Regions from separate parts of the Massilibacterium senegalense genome, predicted to be linked through region 2. Evidence: riboswitches for the same ligand, from Rfam matches in the RefSeq annotation. Region 2 holds a riboswitch; each other region holds the start of a gene.

Region 1 (4,506 bases), on a different contig from region 2:
CAGACAAAGCTCTTTGAATGACTTTACGCATCTCTTCTTCAGAAGGAACACGTGGGCTATGAATATCATAAACACCTAAGCCAATCCCTTTATCATAAATATTTTGTTCAAAGTCATAAATTAATTCTCCGTGGCTACGTGATGTTTCAATCGAAATCACATCGGCATCTAATGCTTTAATCGCATCGATAATATCCCTGAATTCACTGTAGCACATATGGGTATGAATTTGCGTCGTGTCTAACACATCCGATGTGGCAAGACGAAACGCTCTCACTGCCCACGTTAAATATTCCTGCCATTTTTCTACTTTAAGCGGTAATCCTTCTCGTAACGCAGGTTCATCTACCTGAATCATTTCAATTCCCAATTTTTCCAATTCTTGTACTTCTTGAATGAGTGCTTTTGCGATTTGATACGCTACTTCATGGCGAGGTACGTCATTTCGTACAAACGACCAATTTAATATCGTAACTGGTCCTGTAATCATTCCTTTGACTGGCTTTTCCGTTAAAGATTGTGCATATACCGTTTCTTTTACGGTCATCGGTTGAATAAAGTTCACATTTCCGTAAATGAGAGGAGGTTTTACGCAACGTGAGCCATACGATTGTACCCAACCATTTTTCGTAAATGCAAATCCTTCTAACTTTTCACCGAAAAATTCAACCATATCGGTTCGTTCAAATTCACCATGAACAAGTACATCTAATCCAATCTCTTCTTGGATATCGATCCATTCTTTGATTTTTTGCTTGATTACTTGTTCGTACTCCATGTCTCCTAATTCTCCGTTACGCCATTTTCTGCGAATACGTCGAATATCTGTCGTTTGTGGAAAGCTTCCGATTGTTGTCGTCGGAAGGAACGGTAATTGCCATTTTTCCTCTTGTGCGACGCGTCTTTCCTGGAATGGAAGACTTCTTTTTGTACGTATGTCTTCGGGCTTATCATCTACAGGTGTGCGCCATTCGGATGATGCTAATTGTGTGAAAATGTCTTGATTAGTTTGCATTATCGTTTCTTTATCACTTACGGCTGCTGTCATAAATTGTTTTATTTCTTGTAGTTCTTCAAGTTTTTCATCACCAAAAGCTAGTGCTTGTTTTAATAACGGATGAAGCGAATCTTCGTACTTTACACTTACAGGTACATGTTGCAAACTACAAGAAGGTTGAAGCCATTGCCGCTCACTAGGGACCATTGCTGATAATTTCTCCAACTTTACTTGTACAGAAAGCAAGTTTTCCTTCCAAATATTTCTACCGTCTATGATACCGACTCCAAGCACTTTATCCTTTGGAAATCCAAATTTCTCTACATTTTGCATGTTTTCTTCATACCCTGCGACAAAGTCTAATCCGATTCCTTGTACAGGTAAACCTATCACTGCTTCATAATGAGTAACCGCTTCGAAATACGTTTGCAACATAATCGAAAGATTCGGTAATTCTTGCGTTAATTCACGATAGATGCGTGCGACTAGTTTCATCTCATCGTCTGAAATACTCGTTACGAGCGATGGTTCATCGATTTGTACCCATTTTACTCCGGCTTCTTGTAGTTCTAATAAAAGCTGTTTATATGGTGAAAGGAGTGCTTTTGATAGATCTTCGAATTGATTTTGTTCATAACCTTTGGAGCATTTTAAAAATGTAAAAGGACCAAGCAAAACAGGTTTTCCTTCTATACCTACTTCTTCTTTTGCTTCAAGATACGCCTTTAACGGTTTATTTTCTGTCAAAGTCGGTATTTGACCTGACCATTCCGGCACGATGTAATGGTAATTAGTATTAAACCATTTCGTCATTTCGCTTGCTTGTGCTTCTTGATTGCCACGCGCTATCGCAAAGTATGTCGATAAAGATACTGCATTCCCTTGATACTGAAATCGATCCGGGACTAATCCAAACATAACCGCTGTATCTAACACATGATCATAAAATGTAAAATCACCAACTGGAATAATGTCAACTTGTTTTTCTTTTTGTTTTTGTAAGTGATAAAGACGAATGTCTTTCATTTGTTTTAGAAATTGCACTTCATTTATTTCGTTTGCCCAAAAGGACTCGAGCGTCTTTTTCCATTCTCGATAATCGCCGATGCGAGGATAACCAAGATTACTCGTTTGTACCACTATCTATACCCCTCCCATAAATCGTATTCCTCCCTAAAAATAAAAAAGGATATTTTTACCACGAAAAGTAGGCAAAAATATCCTGATTATTTACTCAATATTTTTAACACCTCCCTATCTCCCGTAGGTTTTCCAAACAGTGCTGTTAGAACAGGCAGGTATCCTGGCTTAGTGTCATCATCATAATCGGTCTTCCCAGTAAACAATACCAGTGACGTATAGATTATGACTCTTCTATTACAGTGGCGGGACCGCTCCGGATTTACACCGGATTCCCCTTTAAACTTTGAATCATGTCAATTCAAAGTACCTGTTCCCAACGATATTTGATTGTTGTAAAAGTTTTGTCAAACTTTAATAAAACTCTATCGGAAGAAAATAAGATTGTCAAGATTATTTTTTAAAAATTCTGAAATAACACCATTATATATTAGGTGCATATACTATGGGCATAAAGAAAATGGTAGGAGGAATGAAAATGTATATGTATTATCCTTACGTATCATCTATGCGTGCTTCACACTCTATTCATACTGGACAAAATCAAGCCTATGCTAAATTAATCACTAGCTCACTCGCACCTCATTTACAAGGCATTGTTCTTTTTTTCAATCATCCTTATGGAACAGAAGTGTATGTGGAAGTAACAGGTCTACCAAAGTATCAACCTGCTACAAAAAAGAGCCCCCAAATCGGTCCACATGGATTCCATATTCACGAACTTGGCGACTGCTCCATCGGGAACAAACAAGATCCTTTTCAAGCAGCAGGTGGGCACTGGAACCCGACCAAACAACCACATGGCAATCACGCTGGTGATTTCCCAGTATTATTTTCAAACAATGGGTATAGTCAAATGCGATTTTTTACAAATAAATTCAAAATAAACGATATTATCGGAAAATCGATTATTATTCATCAAGGCCCGGATGATTACAAAAGTCAGCCTGCTGGAAATGCTGGCAAGCGGTTAGCATGCGGTGTCATTCAACCACTTATGTAAGCGGGATTCTGCTTTTATATTTTTTAAAAAAGTGTAGACTTTAGATTATCTCCCTCTTCTTATTCTCTATTTTAATATAATATTTTACGAATAATCCAATCGATTGGATTTTCACACTTTCCCTCTTTTATTTTCTAGTCTATTTTTCACAAACAATCATACATAGCATTATCTTTTTACCTGTGTCTTTACTTACCTATTTCCGGTAAAATCCTTATCCACAATAGGAATAGTTTCACCCCTTACTATTAGATATAATTTATCAACTTTTCCACCTTATACCCTTTCACAAAAAAGATATACTAACAAAGGATTCATCCAGCAACTCTTTTAAAATATATGTAAATGGCATTTGTTTTATATCTTTACCAACTAACCTAAACAAAAGAAAGAGAAAACAAGAAGAGCTTTGTTCAAATATACTCTACTATCTCCTCTACTTTTTTCCGAGGAGGTCGTTTAAAACGATTATACCGTTCCGGTTGTTTGCCAATTGCAATCATCAAAACAGGAATAAATGGCTCTTCTATTTGAAATATTTTCCGAATCCCTTCTTCTTCGAATCCAATTATTGGTGCCGTATCCCATCCTTTATCCTTTGCCACTAACATGAATAACATTGCAGCTAAAGAAGCATTCCGAATCGCTTCATCTCTTTTAAAAGATTCACCACGACTCTCATACAATTGTTTCGATGATTGAATCCATTCTGCAAACGATTCTTCATCCATATACTGGCGGTGTTCCGCCATCGTTTCTTCTACATTTTCATATGCATTTGGATTCGAACATACTAGCGCTACAGCTGATGCCGTGACAGTTTTATGTTGGTCATATGAGACTTTTTTTACTTCTTCCCGTCGATTTCGACTGAGCATTACTTTATATGTTACGTGTTGAAGATTATAACAGGAAGGCGCATACCGTGCTAACTCAATAATCTCATTTATTTCTTCTTTGCTAATCGTTACACTGGCATCAAAATTGATGGCAGTACGTCGTTCATGTACTAAGCGAGCAAAATTAGTTATTTTAATGCTTCGAAAATTTTTCATGAACTCTCCTTCTCCTTTTCTTGTATAAAATGAAGCATTTTTTCCGCCTTTATCGGCTTCGAGTAAAGAAAACCTTGCATATAATCGCAACCCATTTTTTTTAGCAAATCTAGTTGTTCCTCTGTTTCCACACCTTCTACCAATACTAGCATTCCTAACGATTGGACTAACTGAACGATGGATTGTAACAATGCCTTTTCTTTCGTATCATCATTTTCATTGACCCCAATATCTTTAATAAAGTAACGGTCTACTTTAATTTTATGATAAATATCACTTTTTAAATGCGTCATGGAAGCATAACCTGTACC
Region 2 (4,506 bases):
CTCTTTTAAACATTCTACGCCCCTTACCGTAATTAATTCAGGATGTCCTGGTCCTGCTCCTACTAAATATACTTTTCCAGGCATTATACCTCACCTACTCTTCGTAACATTTGTAAAATTTCCTCTTTTTTTGTTGGATACACTTGCGCTGGTGCAGCTTTATTTTTTACTAGTTCTTCATACACAAGTGTAATCCAAGGTTGTTGAAGATGTGCCTTTTCAATTAAGCGATGATTTGAAAAAATATAGGAATGTTTCCCCATATCTAGCAATGTTCCTTCCGACATCACAATAAAAATATCTGCCCATTCATAGGCAAAGTCAATGTCATGTGTAGATAAAATAATCGTTTTTCCCGCATTATAAATAGATTCTAATGATTCAATCATCAATCGAATGTAAAACGGATCTAGTCCAGCTGTCGGTTCATCTAACACGACCACTTCTGGATCCATCGCTAATACGCCAGCTAACGCTACTCGCTTTTTTTGTCCATAGCTTAAAAAATGAACCGGTTTTTCAAGAAATGGTTCTACTTTCATCTGTTGAATGGCTTTTTCGATAAAAGGTTTTGCTTGCTTTGCATTTTTCCAAATATTCAATGCTCCAAAAGCGATATCTTGATATACATCTGTAGAAAAAAGTTGCATATCAGGATTTTGAAACACAATCCCCACCTGCTTTCGGATGTACTCTATGTCTTTTTTTCGATAGGAAAATGGTGTTTTATCAAAATAAACAGTCCCTTTCGTTGGTTTAAATATCCCATTCAAATGAAGCATTAATGTCGATTTCCCACAACCGTTATTGCCAAGAATAGCTATTTTTTTATGTTTTGGAAATGACAATGAAATGTTTTTTAACGCAACTGTCCCATCTGGATATTGAAAAGACACATCTTCTAAGCGTAAAATGCTCTCATTCACAATCAAACGACCCCTAACTATACGTGACCCATAAAAGGGCCAGAACATAAAATATAAAAAACAACCAAAATCGTTTGGAATAACGATATTTTTTTTCTATCTGCCTAAGCATCCCATCATCATTTTTTGCTTGAAGTGCATATGCAAATTGTTGTGATTGAATCATAGACTTTGAAAACAATGATGCAATTAATAATGCTAGCGACCGAAAACTTTTGCGATACGTCGCATATCCTAACCTTGATTGTTGTGCGGTAAAAATTGCAACACTTTGGTCAAGAACAATAAAAATAAAACGGTACACATACATAAATAGCTCTAATAAAATAGTTGGAACATGGATTTTTTTTAATAACTGAAGTAAATCAAAAATAGTCGTCGATAAAATTAAAAAGTACAAACAGCTTACAGAAGCAAAAGATACTAAAAAAAGATTTGTTCCCCGTTGTAAAGACTGCTCTGTAATAAATAACGAATAATTCTGTATACGGAGAGATAGTAATGCATCAACTGGTATTCCTTTAGAAAATTCAATGATAATTGCAACGATACTCATTAGTAAAAAGAAAATAGGTAAAAACAAACTTTTTACGTAAAAGAAAAACGGAATCCGGGCGACGACGATAATTGCAATAGACATCATACAAAAAATAAAAATAGAAGCATACGCATCTCTTGCAGAAATAAGAAAAAAAAGAGAGGATAGAGAAAACAGCACTTTTTCTCCAGGATGCTGTTTTCTTAATCCATTAATATAAGCATATTTGTCAAACATCATCATTTTCTTTATGCCTCATTATTTTTATTTGCTGTTTTCTTTCCTTTTGCATATCCAAAAAAGTAAGCAATAAATCCTGCGCCAATCGCTGCTTGTAACGCGAATAGTAAACTTTCAATTTCGCCGCTTGGCGGTTCCCAAATACTAGAGAACCATGGTTCATAGTTAGGTTGTACTTCGGTAATTGCTTCTTTTGCTTCTCCGTCTGCACCACCAAATTCTGCGCCACTATTGATAATTAAAGGGATTAAAATGAGTGCAACGACTCCTAAAAGTAACCATGTATTTTTTTTCATTGCTTCTGTCCACCTCCAACCACGACGTTCAGTTGCTTTAACTCATTGGCATGATAATTTTTCAGAAGATTCACAACGAATACCGTTAATAAACCTTCACTTAGCGCTAACGGAATTTGTGTAACAGCAAAAATCCCCATAAATTTCACTAAAGAAGCTGTAAATCCTCCCACATCTGCTGGGAATGCTAGAGCTAATTGAAAGCTTGTCATAACGTATGTTGCCAAGTTTCCTAGTGCTGCAGCTAAAAACACGTTGATTCCTAACGACCAATCCATTTTTTGTCCTAATTTAAATAATCCGTATGTAACTAATGGTCCAACTACTGCCATAGAAAAAGCATTTGCACCTAATGTCGTTAAGCCACCGTGAGCTAATAATAACGATTGAAATGTTAACACAATAAAACCAATCACACTCATGACAAATGGTCCGAAAAGAATTGTTCCAAGTCCTACACCCGTTGGATGAGAACAACTTCCTGTTACAGATGGTAATTTTAATGCAGATAAAATAAAAGCAAATGCCCCTGATAATCCAAGCATCATTTTGTATTGGGGATCTTCTTTGATTGTTCTTTGAATAGATCGTAAGCCAATTACTAAAAATGGAATAAATAGTGCCCACCAAAAAATGGCCCATTTAACTGGTAAAAATCCTTCCATGATATGCATCGCATATGTTGCTTTTGGTACAGTAAAAAACAACGCAAGTAATGGTAAGGTTTTTAATAATAGTAACCCGTATCGTTTCATTTTCCTCTTCCTTTTCTATAATAATTCGTTCATTTGTACGCCCAATAAAAAAAACATCTTTCCATACAGAAAGATGTTTCCATTCCTATTTTTACTAATTTCAGGACATGTAACCACACTAATCCAAGATAAATGTCGGAACAAAACACCTCCCTATCCTCGTAGGTTTCGATGGTGTGTCTACTAATAAGGCAGGTCTCCTGGCTTTTGATCATCACATCCCTACGTCTTCCCATTTGTTGAAACAGTGACTATGTGTAGGTTGCTACCAATTACAGTGGCGGGACCGCGCCGGTTTTTCACCGGTCTTCCCTATTATGTAACAATTAAATTGTTACACCTTATTAACAAACGATATGAACTTAACGTTCATTATATCAAACTATAATTTTAATTGTCTAGTTCCATTTTTGATATACGACACCTAGCATAGTATTTTTTTTTCGAGAAATAACATCATTCTTTCACCTTTTTTCATAAAAAAACAACCATTGGTACAAATGGCTGTTTATTTACAAACGAAAGAGTCTTGATAGGCTAACCATTCTTCCTCTGAGATAAGAAGGTCCTTTTTATTCAGTAGCCCTATTTCAAAAGCGCGTTCGATAATCGAAAATGATTTCTTTTCTAGTTCCCTATGTCCATACTTCATTTCTATTCCATGGTGTTCATGATACATTTTAGAAACATAGCGAATATTTTCTTCCCGAACTACTTTATTTTCTTTTAAAATTTCTTTAAATGTAGAAAATGGTATAGGGTTATAAAAAATTGTTTGATCTGCTAATTTCATCAAACGATATTTTGCAACATAAGTCATTTGCATATAAGCACGTAATTCGACATATTTATGACTTTTATGGGCCATTTTTACCCTCCATTCAAGATTTTCTACCATTATATTACCGTATTTCGTCAAAAAATTGAGTGGATTTACATAAAATTAACATTATTTTAATGAATGAAGGGTATATACTCAATTTGCAATAAAAACATCTTCCATCAATAAGAGTTTTCGCACTTCCCTCATTGATGATTAGATGCACTCAAAAAAGCAGAGGGCGCTCGTTCATGGACGACAAGCATAGGATAGATGGTGGGATGAGTGATTTTTTCATAGAACCATCCAGCTACTGAAGTCGTTAGCCCATCGTAGTTGGATACAGGAAGTTTGATTCCCCATTTAACTATTTTTCGGTCTTACCTTAACATTTTGAAATGGGGTTATCCTACCCGTTAATAAAAGATAAATTTAACATGTTTTTAACATTTTCATAACGATATTCAATAAGTGCTTGTTCATATGACTCATCTATTTTTCTTTGCAATTCTACAGCTAACTCTAATTGATGTCTAGCTAGAGCTATCATTTTTTTATATTCATTTGTGACATTGTCTATATCTGCTTGATATTCTTTTTCCACCGAAGCATCCATACAACATTCAAACGTATCGACAATAACATCACCTTCTCTGCTTTTTGATAACGGATGAGGGGAAGTTCCGTCGATAAAAGCGATCAACCGGTCTTCTAAAACAACCATATCTAAGCTTTTCGGATCGAAAGAACACGGATATATCGTTACACTTTCTTTTCTATCACGAGCTGCTTGCACGATTTTTTTCATTAACGTTGATTTTCCACTACCAGATCGTCCATGAATGATATAGCGTTGCTTCACTGTTTTCGTAATAGAATCAAGAAAATTAATCGGCCCCTTTGCAGTAAAAGTACCAAAAAAACGCTGCTT
Region 3 (4,506 bases), 860 kb from region 2:
CATCGAAGAAGTGAATGAAGAATCGAATAAATCCGAAGAAAAGAATAAAACTAAGTAAGTACAAAACCTATAGTTTTGAGAAACTATAGGTTTTATTTTGTCTTGACATCTGTATACTTTTCGTAAATATTTAAAAGAGTATGATTATGAAAATAAGGAGATGACTCATGTGACGAAAAAAATGGGGTCACAGCAACCGTTATCAACTAGGAAATTACTATCTATCGCCGGACTCGCTTGGTTGTTTGACGCAATGGATGTTGGGTTGTTATCATTTATTAACGCCGCATTAAAAGAAGATTGGAATTTAACACCAGAACAAATCGGATGGATTGGAAGTATTAATTCCATCGGGATGGCAGTCGGGGCATTTGCTTTCGGAGCAATGGCCGATAAAATCGGTCGTAAACATGTCTTTATCATTACATTATTACTCTTTTCATTAGCAAGTGGTTTTTCCGCTCTGAGTACAACGTTAGCAATCTTTTTAGTATTTCGCTTTTTAATTGGTGCTGGATTAGGTGGGGAGTTACCCGTTGCTTCTACTTATGTTAGTGAAAGTGTTCATCCAAAAAAACGTGGACAAGTTGTCGTACTTTTAGAAAGTTTCTGGGCATTAGGATGGATTGTGGCAGCGATTATTGCCTACTTTATTATTCCAACTTACGGCTGGCGGGTTGCTTTACTATTAACAGCGATTCCTGCTCTTTATGCTGTTGTCCTTCGATTAAAATTACCAGATACGATGCCAAAGCAACCAAAAACAGAAAAAATAAGCGTGTGGCAAAATGTAAAAAGTGTTTGGACAAAACCATATATCCAACGAACAACGATGTTATGGCTATTATGGTTTAGTGTTGTATTTTCCTACTATGGCATGTTTTTATGGCTTCCTTCTGTCATGGTGTTAAAAGGATTTGCGATGATTAAAAGTTTCCAATATGTCCTCATTATGACGCTTGCTCAACTACCAGGTTACTTTACTGCTGCTTGGTTTATTGAAAAATTCGGTCGTAAGTTTGTACTTGTAACATATTTGATTGGAACCGCAGTTAGTGCGTACTTTTTCGGAAATGCCGACACCTTAACGATGTTGATGACTTCTGGTATTTTGCTCTCCTTCTTTAACTTAGGTGCATGGGGTGCGATGTATGCTTACACACCTGAACAATATCCCGCACACATTCGCGGAACAGGTGCAGGAATGGCTGCTTCGTTCGGACGAATTGGCGGTATTTTCGGACCGCTCATGGTCGGTTATTTAGTAGCAGCAAACATGTCGATTGGATCGATTTTTAGTATTTTTGCTATTTCCATTTTTATCGGTGTTCTTGCTGTTTTATTCCTCGGAAAAGAAACAAAATATACAGGTTAACTAAAAAAGGCTATCTGCGGAAAGATAGCCTTTTGTTTTACCCAATCAATTCTTTGCGTACATTTTGAAATGCTTCATTTAACATACGAAGTCGCACTCGTTTAACCGCTTCATCCTCTACTTGTTCGATCAATAAACAAACAAGTTCATCTAATGAATACTGCAATGAAGCGCTTTTCGCATCAACAAAGCTATTCATCAAAATTTCGCGCAATTTACATTCAACTGTCATCACATCAACGCGTGTAGAATTGCGGCGAAAATCTTTGTGCATATGCATCGCCATACACCTCCTATACTCCGTAGGATTTTGGGTGTGTCGAGTTTGGCAGGTCTCCTGACTTGTGATCACTTCATTCATACTCCTTCCCATCACATAGTATGACAGTGGTTTTTTGTATGAATGATTACACTTACAGTGGCGGGACCGCGTCGGATTTGCACCGAACTTCCCTTTTAAAATTGTACGGTATGTACAATTACCAATCTCCACTTATCCAATTATGTTTAGTATATCACACAACATGTACTTCCTTGTGTATTTTTCTTTTTAAATTTTATACAAACTTTACAAATACTTAACCTTATACTTATATTTATTCCCTACAATGGATAAGGAAGTAATTGTTTAAAAGGCGGAAATATGGGAGGGATTGTGTATGAAAAAGAGCACACCATTTTTATTAAAAACGTTGCTCTCCATTGTTCTATTTTTTAGTCTTGCACCAGCATTGGTTGGCACAAATAACGCGAATGCCGAAGGTCCAACAGATCCGGTTCCTGAAATTTTCCCAGCAAATCCGAATGGAATGAATGTGTTGTTTGACAATTCACACGGTCAAACTGCTGGAGCTGCCGACTGGGTAATAGACGGGGCCTTTTCTGATTTTGCCAATGCCATTTCACAAGAAGGGTATTATGTAAAAGAACTGCGAAAAACAGTACCTTTTACATACGATGATTTAAAGGCATATGATGTATTTGTCATTCCTGAAGCAAATATTCCATTTAAAAAAACAGAACAAGATGCGATGCTTCAATTTGTTGAGAATGGCGGAAGTATCTTTTTTGTTTCCGATCATTACAATGCAGACCGGAATAAAAATCGCTGGGATTCTTCTGAAATAATGAATGGCTATCGAAGGGGAGCATTTGAAGATCCATCTAAAGGAATGAATACAGATGAGAAAATGTCGTTTGCAATGCAAGAATTAGAAAGCAAAGATTGGCTTTCCGAAAACTTTGGAATTAAGTTCCGTTACAATGCAATTGGAAATGTGAACGCTACACTGATTGCTCCCTCACAAGATACGTTTGGCATTACAGAAGGAGTTCAATCCGTCGCTATGCATGCAGGTTCTACATTAGCAATAACAGATTCATCTAAAGCAAAAGGAATTGTTTATGTACCAACTGGACTAACAAATGCAGATAAATGGAATTACTCAGTCGATCAAGGTGTATATTTCGGCGGGGGTATAGAAGAAGGACCGTATGCAGCCATTTCAAAATATGGAAAAGGAAAAGCAGCATTCATAGGTGATTCCTCACCCGTTGAAGATGCAACCCCAAAGTATGTACGAGAAGATACTGGTACTACCAAGAAAACATATGACGGCTTTAAAGAACAAGATGATGAAAAATTATTAGTGAACATAATCAATTGGCTAGCAAAAAAAGAAAACTATACCACTTTTGCAGAGACAGGTATTCCGCTCGATAATCCATCACCTCAACTAAAAATAGAAATACCAGCAAACTCTACAGAACCTCAAAAAGAACCATGGGCAGAACCTGAACCCGGTTATAAATGGTATGACTCCTTAACATTTAAAGCAGGTTCATACGGCTCAACAGTCACACAAGAGCAGAAACCCACTTACTCTTTTATTCACCAAGAAATACTACCAAACAGGCAAGAATTTAACATTAGATTACAAGTTCATAATCTTCTCCCAGGTCAAACAATTTCAGATTTAAGAATAGGTATTTATTTAGATGGTGGAACGCAAATTGCATCCTTCCAAAGAGAAGATGGAACATGGCCTACTTCCTACGGATACAGTGAACTATTTTCCGTAACCGCAGACTTATTTGGACAAGCAACAAAGGAATTAACCGTGCGGATAAAGCCAGGAACAGAGGGACAAGCAAATCTTCGTTTAAAACATAAAAAAACAAACATTCTGACCAATATAGTTACCATTGATAATGTAAATAGTGAACCGTTACCAGATGAAACACTAACTTTTCCTGAAACCATTTCCTTTTAGAAGCAAGAGAAGCACCAAAAGGGTCGTTAGTAACCATTGAAGGTGTCATCACATCACAACCAGGCTTATTTGGCGAAAAAGGTTTTTATATCCAAAATGAGACAGCAGGTATTTATGTTTTTCAACATGAGGACGGGTTTCATGTAGGTGATGTAGTAAAAATCACGGCACCTACTACCATATATAACAATGAAATAGAACTTACAGATATCATTTCACTTACTAAAACTGGGACAAAAGACCTTCTAGCACCTAAGGTTGTGAAAGAAGTGGATGAAAGCACTCTAGGACAATGAATAAAATTAGAAAATGTAACCATTGAAAATCTAGCTGAAATAGGAAACTTTTTTTAATTCGATGTAATCCATACGGATGGAATTAAAACGCGTGTGCGTGTGGATAGTCGAACAGTAATAATGGTCACGCAATTTCAAGAACAATTTAAAAGCGGAGATTCCATTCATATTTTTGGTATTGCCTCTTCATATAAAAACAACTTTCAACTTAAATTATTAACATTAGCGAATGGTGAAGCACAAGGATTAATATGAAATGATGGCACAGCTAAAAGTATTTCCTCTAGAGTTTCTTCTATTCAAGAGGAAAAAAGGAAAAAGTGCAACAGACAAAATTATCATCCTTACAAAAATATATAAAGAAGCATTCTGGAAAGAAAATCGCTGAGAAATATATATAATTATGGAATATAAGTAATTAAACAAATTATTGAAAGACCAAACTTCTATGAAAGAAAGTTTGGTCTTATTTTCAAAAAATACACTTTTCTCAGTTGTTATATAAACACAATTTTATATCATTTTTACAAAGTTTAATTATTTCATTACAATTTATTAACAT
Region 4 (4,506 bases), on a different contig from region 2:
ATCAAATTCTTCTTCTGTTTCCCCAAAACGCATTACATGGATTGCTTCCGATTCAAAGTAAAGTCCAATTTCATCTCCAACATTTGCTTTTTTCGTTGAATGAACGAGCCATTCATTTCCATTTTTGTCGTAACAACAAATTTCATAATGCACACCACGGAACAGTTGCGAATCGACTTCTACTTGTAACTTTCCTTTCTCTGGTGTTGTTATTTCTAAGTCTTCTGGTCGAATTACAATTTCTACTTGTTCATTCGGATGAAATCCTTGGTCGACACATTCAAATGTTTCTCCAACAAATTCCACCGAAAAATCTGCTAGCATTTTCCCAGGAATAATATTAGATTCCCCAATAAAATCAGCAACAAAACGGTTAATAGGCTCATCGTAAATATCTGTTGGAGTACCGCTTTGTTGAATCTTCCCTTTGTTGATAACAAAAATTTCATCGCTCATGGCCAATGCTTCTTCTTGATCATGTGTCACAAAAATAAACGTAATGCCAAGTCGACGTTGTAATTCCCGCAATTCATATTGCATTTCGGTACGCAATTTTAAATCTAACGCAGATAACGGTTCATCTAATAAAATTACTTCTGGCTCATTGACAATCGCTCGTGCGATTGCCACACGTTGACGTTGTCCTCCAGACATTTCGGTAATTTCTCGATTTTCATATCCTACTAAGTTGACAAAGCGTAACGCTTCCTTTACTTTTTCTTCAATCTCTTTTTTTTTCATTTTTTTAATTCGCAACCCAAATGCGACGTTTTCAAACACATTGAGATGAGGAAACAGCGCATAATCTTGAAACACCGTATTTACCTGGCGTTTATTCGCCGGTATTTCATTGATTACTTTTCCGTTAAAATAAATGTTTCCTTCCGACGGTTCGGTAAATCCAGCAATTAATCGTAAAATCGTCGTTTTCCCGCACCCTGATGGTCCTAATAACGTATAAAATTTTCCCCGTTCTAATTCAAAACTTACTTGATCTAGTACTGGGCTATCATCATAATATTTTGAAACATTTTCAAACCGAATAATTGGTTGATGATTCATTTCACTCTCCCCTTCCTGTCCTAACATGCTACAAATAAGAATCCGTCGCTATAAGAAGTAATGTCGATGGTCCTTCGTTATCATTTAAAATTTGATGTTCTTCTGATGCATGAAAATAAATGGATTCTCCTGCCTTGGCCATATAAGAATGACGACCAAGATGCACAACAATCCGTCCGCTTAAAACATAAGCAAACGTCTCCGATAATGATGGTTCAAACTTTTTAAATTCACCTTGTTCTTCTAAATGGAGTAAAATAGGTTCCATTTCTTTTTCATTTGATTCTGGTACTAACCACTGAATACAATACCCTAATTCTTCATCCATAAAATCCGTTTGGTCTTCTTCTGTATACACCACTTTTTGTTCGTTTTCTTCATCATCGAAAAATGCCTTTGGCGAACAGCCCAACACTTCAAGAATCGAAAAAAAAGTATCGATAGATGGTGAACTTAAATCACGTTCTAACTGAGAAATATATCCTTTTGTTAAATCTGTGCGTTCTCCAAGTTCTTCTTGGGTTAATCTTTTTTTTAAACGCAAATTTTTAATTTTTTTTCCAATTTGCATACTATGACCCCTAATCATGTTTATACTTAGTAAACTAACAGTAATGAAAGTTTTATAAAAATAAACTTTATGTTTACTAAAATACACTCAGAATATTATACATGATTTTGGGAAGTCTACAATACTAATTTAGTGATATACTGAAAATAAGTGAAAAACATGGATTATTCGCTTTCAAACAAGCGAATCACGACAAAAAGTTTTTTTAAAAAAAGGGGGATTACATATGGCTATTTGGGAACAATTCGTCTTTACGCGTACGGCTAGCGTGAAAACATTACAAAAAGTTGAAAAGGAAATGTGGGATAAACAACCGAGTGGATTTCCAAACACTATTCGTTGGAATGCAGGACATATTTTTGCAACAGTAGAATCCATGTTGCAAAAAGCAGATTCATCTTATGAAAGTACCGCTCCGTCCTATGTTACCTTTTTTGCACCTGGCACAAAACCATCCGAATGGACAGAAACAGCACCTTCATCAGAAGAAATCATCCATCAACTCCAAACACAAATAGAGCGGATCAAGCAACATTTTGACGGGCGATTAGATGAAAAAATTGCACAACCTATTTCTATCGGCCCACTCACCATCAAAACCATTCACGATATTCTTTCCTTTTCCATTTTCCACGAAGGATTGCATTTAGGTATCATTTCTTCTCACATCAAAATTGCAACAATAGATAAATAATACAAAAGCCACAATCCCACCTTAAAAGTGAGATTGTGGCTTTAATGATACGGATAAGCTAGATGAAAAAATTGTTCCTTTTGTTTAAAAGTAATAAATTTCCCCATACGAGCCATCATGAAATTAACAGGATTAATCGCAATATCTTCTTCATCTGTTTTTACTTCTTCAAAATATACATGAGATAAGACATGCCGCAACATTTCTTTATACTTGTACACAGAAATCATGTGGTTAGATACATCCCAATGCCAATAATATTCTAACGCGATAACAATGGAGGCTTCTACCGCTTCATCTGAAAATAAATTGTGTAATAACTGGGTTGCGACTCCTTTTTCTCGATACGCTGGAATCACTTCTAATGCACCTAATTCACGAATAAACGAATAAGTCGACCAACGTTCATTTTTATCTGGAGCTACCAAAATAGCGTAACCAACAATATGAGAATCAGAAAAGGCAATGGCTAATTGTGTTTCTTCTTTTTCTAAAACCATTTGAAAAACCTTTTGTTGCTCACTCGCCTCACGAAATTGTTGCAAATCTGGATGAAAGGAATAATGAATGAGCTTTTCTTTCACTTGATCTTTTCTGCTTTCATACCAACAATTCATCTTCTCATCCTTTCTTGAAACAACAAAAAAAACACTTCTTTTGCACGCAAACAGAACAATGCGATTGCACTACACCTCCCTATCCTCGTAGGAACGAATACATAAAAATAAGGCAGGTATCCTGACTTAAGGTCATCACAACGTCTGCGTCTTCCCATTTTCACAGTGACTTTTTGCAGCGTGCTCCCTATTACAGTGGCGGGACCGTGTTGGAGTTTCACCAATCTTCCCTTTTAAATAACCGCTTTACGAAAGCGGTACACCTTATTTTTTAACAGTTTTTTATAAATGATATCGTTCACTTTTTATTGTAACAAAAATATGACAAAATTGATATTTTTTCCAATATTAATTACTACTTGAAGCGGAAGATGCTGCAGCTGCGGAGTATGCCGCTGCAATCATCGCTACTTGTTGCGCTTGAATGATTGCTTCAATCGTCGTTGTTAAACCGATGTCTAGGATGTTGTTATCTTTGATTTTTTCTGAAATGATTATTGGAATGGCAATCAACAACACCATATCACGTGAAAAACGAAATATTTTTTCTTTTTTTAATGCCTCGTATAAAGCAACCACATCCCCAACGTTTTCTTGTTGCGGGCTTACTAACGCTAAAAGACCTAGAGAGGGGTAATGCATCCTTTTTAACGCGATTTCCTTTCTCTGTAGGACATTAAACCAATCTACCGTGTCTTTCACGATTGCCTGTGCAGATTCAGTCGATCCTTTCGTTAAAATATGCGAAAGTGTTTGCAATTCATTTCCTTTCGAAAAACCATATTTGTTTAACGACTGGTAATAAAACTCCATCTCATCTAAAAGAGAAGGAATACTTTTCTCCGATAACGCTACTAACACAGCTAATGGATAATCATCTTGAGTTGTAAGGAAAAAATGCCGTTTTTTCATTTCTTTATATATTTCCATCGCTCTTTTAGCCACAGACTTGTTACTCTTTTCTGTCTCTTCTTCTTGAATCAATAACACATACGCTGCCAAATATAAAAAGTTTCCTTTCGAAAAACCTACTTCATATAATGTTTGATACTGTTCTTTTAATTTTTTAAAAGCAGCATCTGGATCATCAAATTTTGTCCTTAACAATCCCGCAATCGTATAACGAAATGCAGAACGCATGGTGGAGAAAAAAGAAGATTCCTTTTTTATTTTGTTTGCAAACGCAAAAAAAGGCTCTGCTTTGAATGGGATATCTTGTTGCATAAACTGCGCCGCAATCATCATCTTCACTTTTTTATCTATGGAAAAACTGAGCTGCTCATGTAACATGTTATAATCGGATAAAAATTGATCTGTTTTTTGTTTATATAATGATATAGACATTTATTCGACCTCCTTACTATCCATTTCCCTATCCCTACTCCGTAAAACAATCGAAAGACTGTATTCATTGACACTTATTTTAATTAAAAATTATAATGAGTTAACCTTATTTATATGTACACATCATATTTTCTATTAAAAAGTGATAGGAACGGAGAAGATTATGTATGCTTAAACTTTTTCCATATTTAAAACCATATCGTCTTTTTATCTTTTTC

Evidence for each region. A riboswitch is a leader RNA that binds a small molecule or an ion and turns the genes downstream of it on or off. The one in region 2 is predicted to bind cobalamin.
Region 1: another riboswitch for cobalamin. It lies ahead of metE (5-methyltetrahydropteroyltriglutamate--homocysteine S-methyltransferase); the one in region 2 lies ahead of BN1372_RS06660 (energy-coupling factor ABC transporter permease).
Region 3: another riboswitch for cobalamin. It lies ahead of BN1372_RS10880 (hypothetical protein); the one in region 2 lies ahead of BN1372_RS06660 (energy-coupling factor ABC transporter permease).
Region 4: another riboswitch for cobalamin. It lies ahead of BN1372_RS02620 (GNAT family N-acetyltransferase); the one in region 2 lies ahead of BN1372_RS06660 (energy-coupling factor ABC transporter permease).

The regions. Positions count from the first base shown of each region.
Region 1 is NZ_LN831785.1:393,680-398,185, forward strand. It holds gene metE (5-methyltetrahydropteroyltriglutamate--homocysteine S-methyltransferase) at 1-2,137, opposite strand, end outside; cobalamin riboswitch at 2,274-2,466, opposite strand; gene BN1372_RS02760 (superoxide dismutase family protein) at 2,616-3,140, shown strand; gene BN1372_RS02765 (nitroreductase family protein) at 3,554-4,195, opposite strand; gene BN1372_RS02770 (putative bifunctional diguanylate cyclase/phosphodiesterase) at 4,192-4,506, opposite strand, start outside.
Region 2 is NZ_LN831786.1:653,022-657,527, reverse strand. It holds gene cobA (uroporphyrinogen-III C-methyltransferase) at 1-84, opposite strand, end outside; gene BN1372_RS06675 (energy-coupling factor ABC transporter ATP-binding protein) at 84-926, opposite strand; gene cbiQ (cobalt ECF transporter T component CbiQ) at 940-1,707, opposite strand; gene BN1372_RS06665 (energy-coupling factor ABC transporter substrate-binding protein) at 1,713-2,000, opposite strand; gene BN1372_RS06660 (energy-coupling factor ABC transporter permease) at 1,997-2,755, opposite strand; cobalamin riboswitch at 2,929-3,114, opposite strand; gene BN1372_RS06655 (hypothetical protein) at 3,264-3,623, opposite strand; gene BN1372_RS06650 (ATP-binding cassette domain-containing protein) at 3,985-4,506, opposite strand, start outside.
Region 3 is NZ_LN831786.1:1,514,077-1,518,582, forward strand. It holds gene BN1372_RS15700 (hypothetical protein) at 1-58, shown strand, start outside; gene BN1372_RS10875 (MFS transporter) at 182-1,375, shown strand; gene BN1372_RS10880 (hypothetical protein) at 1,413-1,655, opposite strand; cobalamin riboswitch at 1,686-1,877, opposite strand; gene BN1372_RS10885 (hypothetical protein) at 2,035-3,648, shown strand; gene BN1372_RS15250 (hypothetical protein) at 4,038-4,199, shown strand.
Region 4 is NZ_LN831785.1:367,962-372,467, forward strand. It holds gene BN1372_RS02605 (ABC transporter ATP-binding protein) at 1-1,062, opposite strand, end outside; gene BN1372_RS02610 (helix-turn-helix domain-containing protein) at 1,091-1,633, opposite strand; gene BN1372_RS02615 (DinB family protein) at 1,860-2,327, shown strand; gene BN1372_RS02620 (GNAT family N-acetyltransferase) at 2,369-2,944, opposite strand; cobalamin riboswitch at 3,039-3,226, opposite strand; gene BN1372_RS02625 (DUF4003 family protein) at 3,293-4,288, opposite strand; gene BN1372_RS02630 (ABC transporter ATP-binding protein) at 4,456-4,506, shown strand, end outside.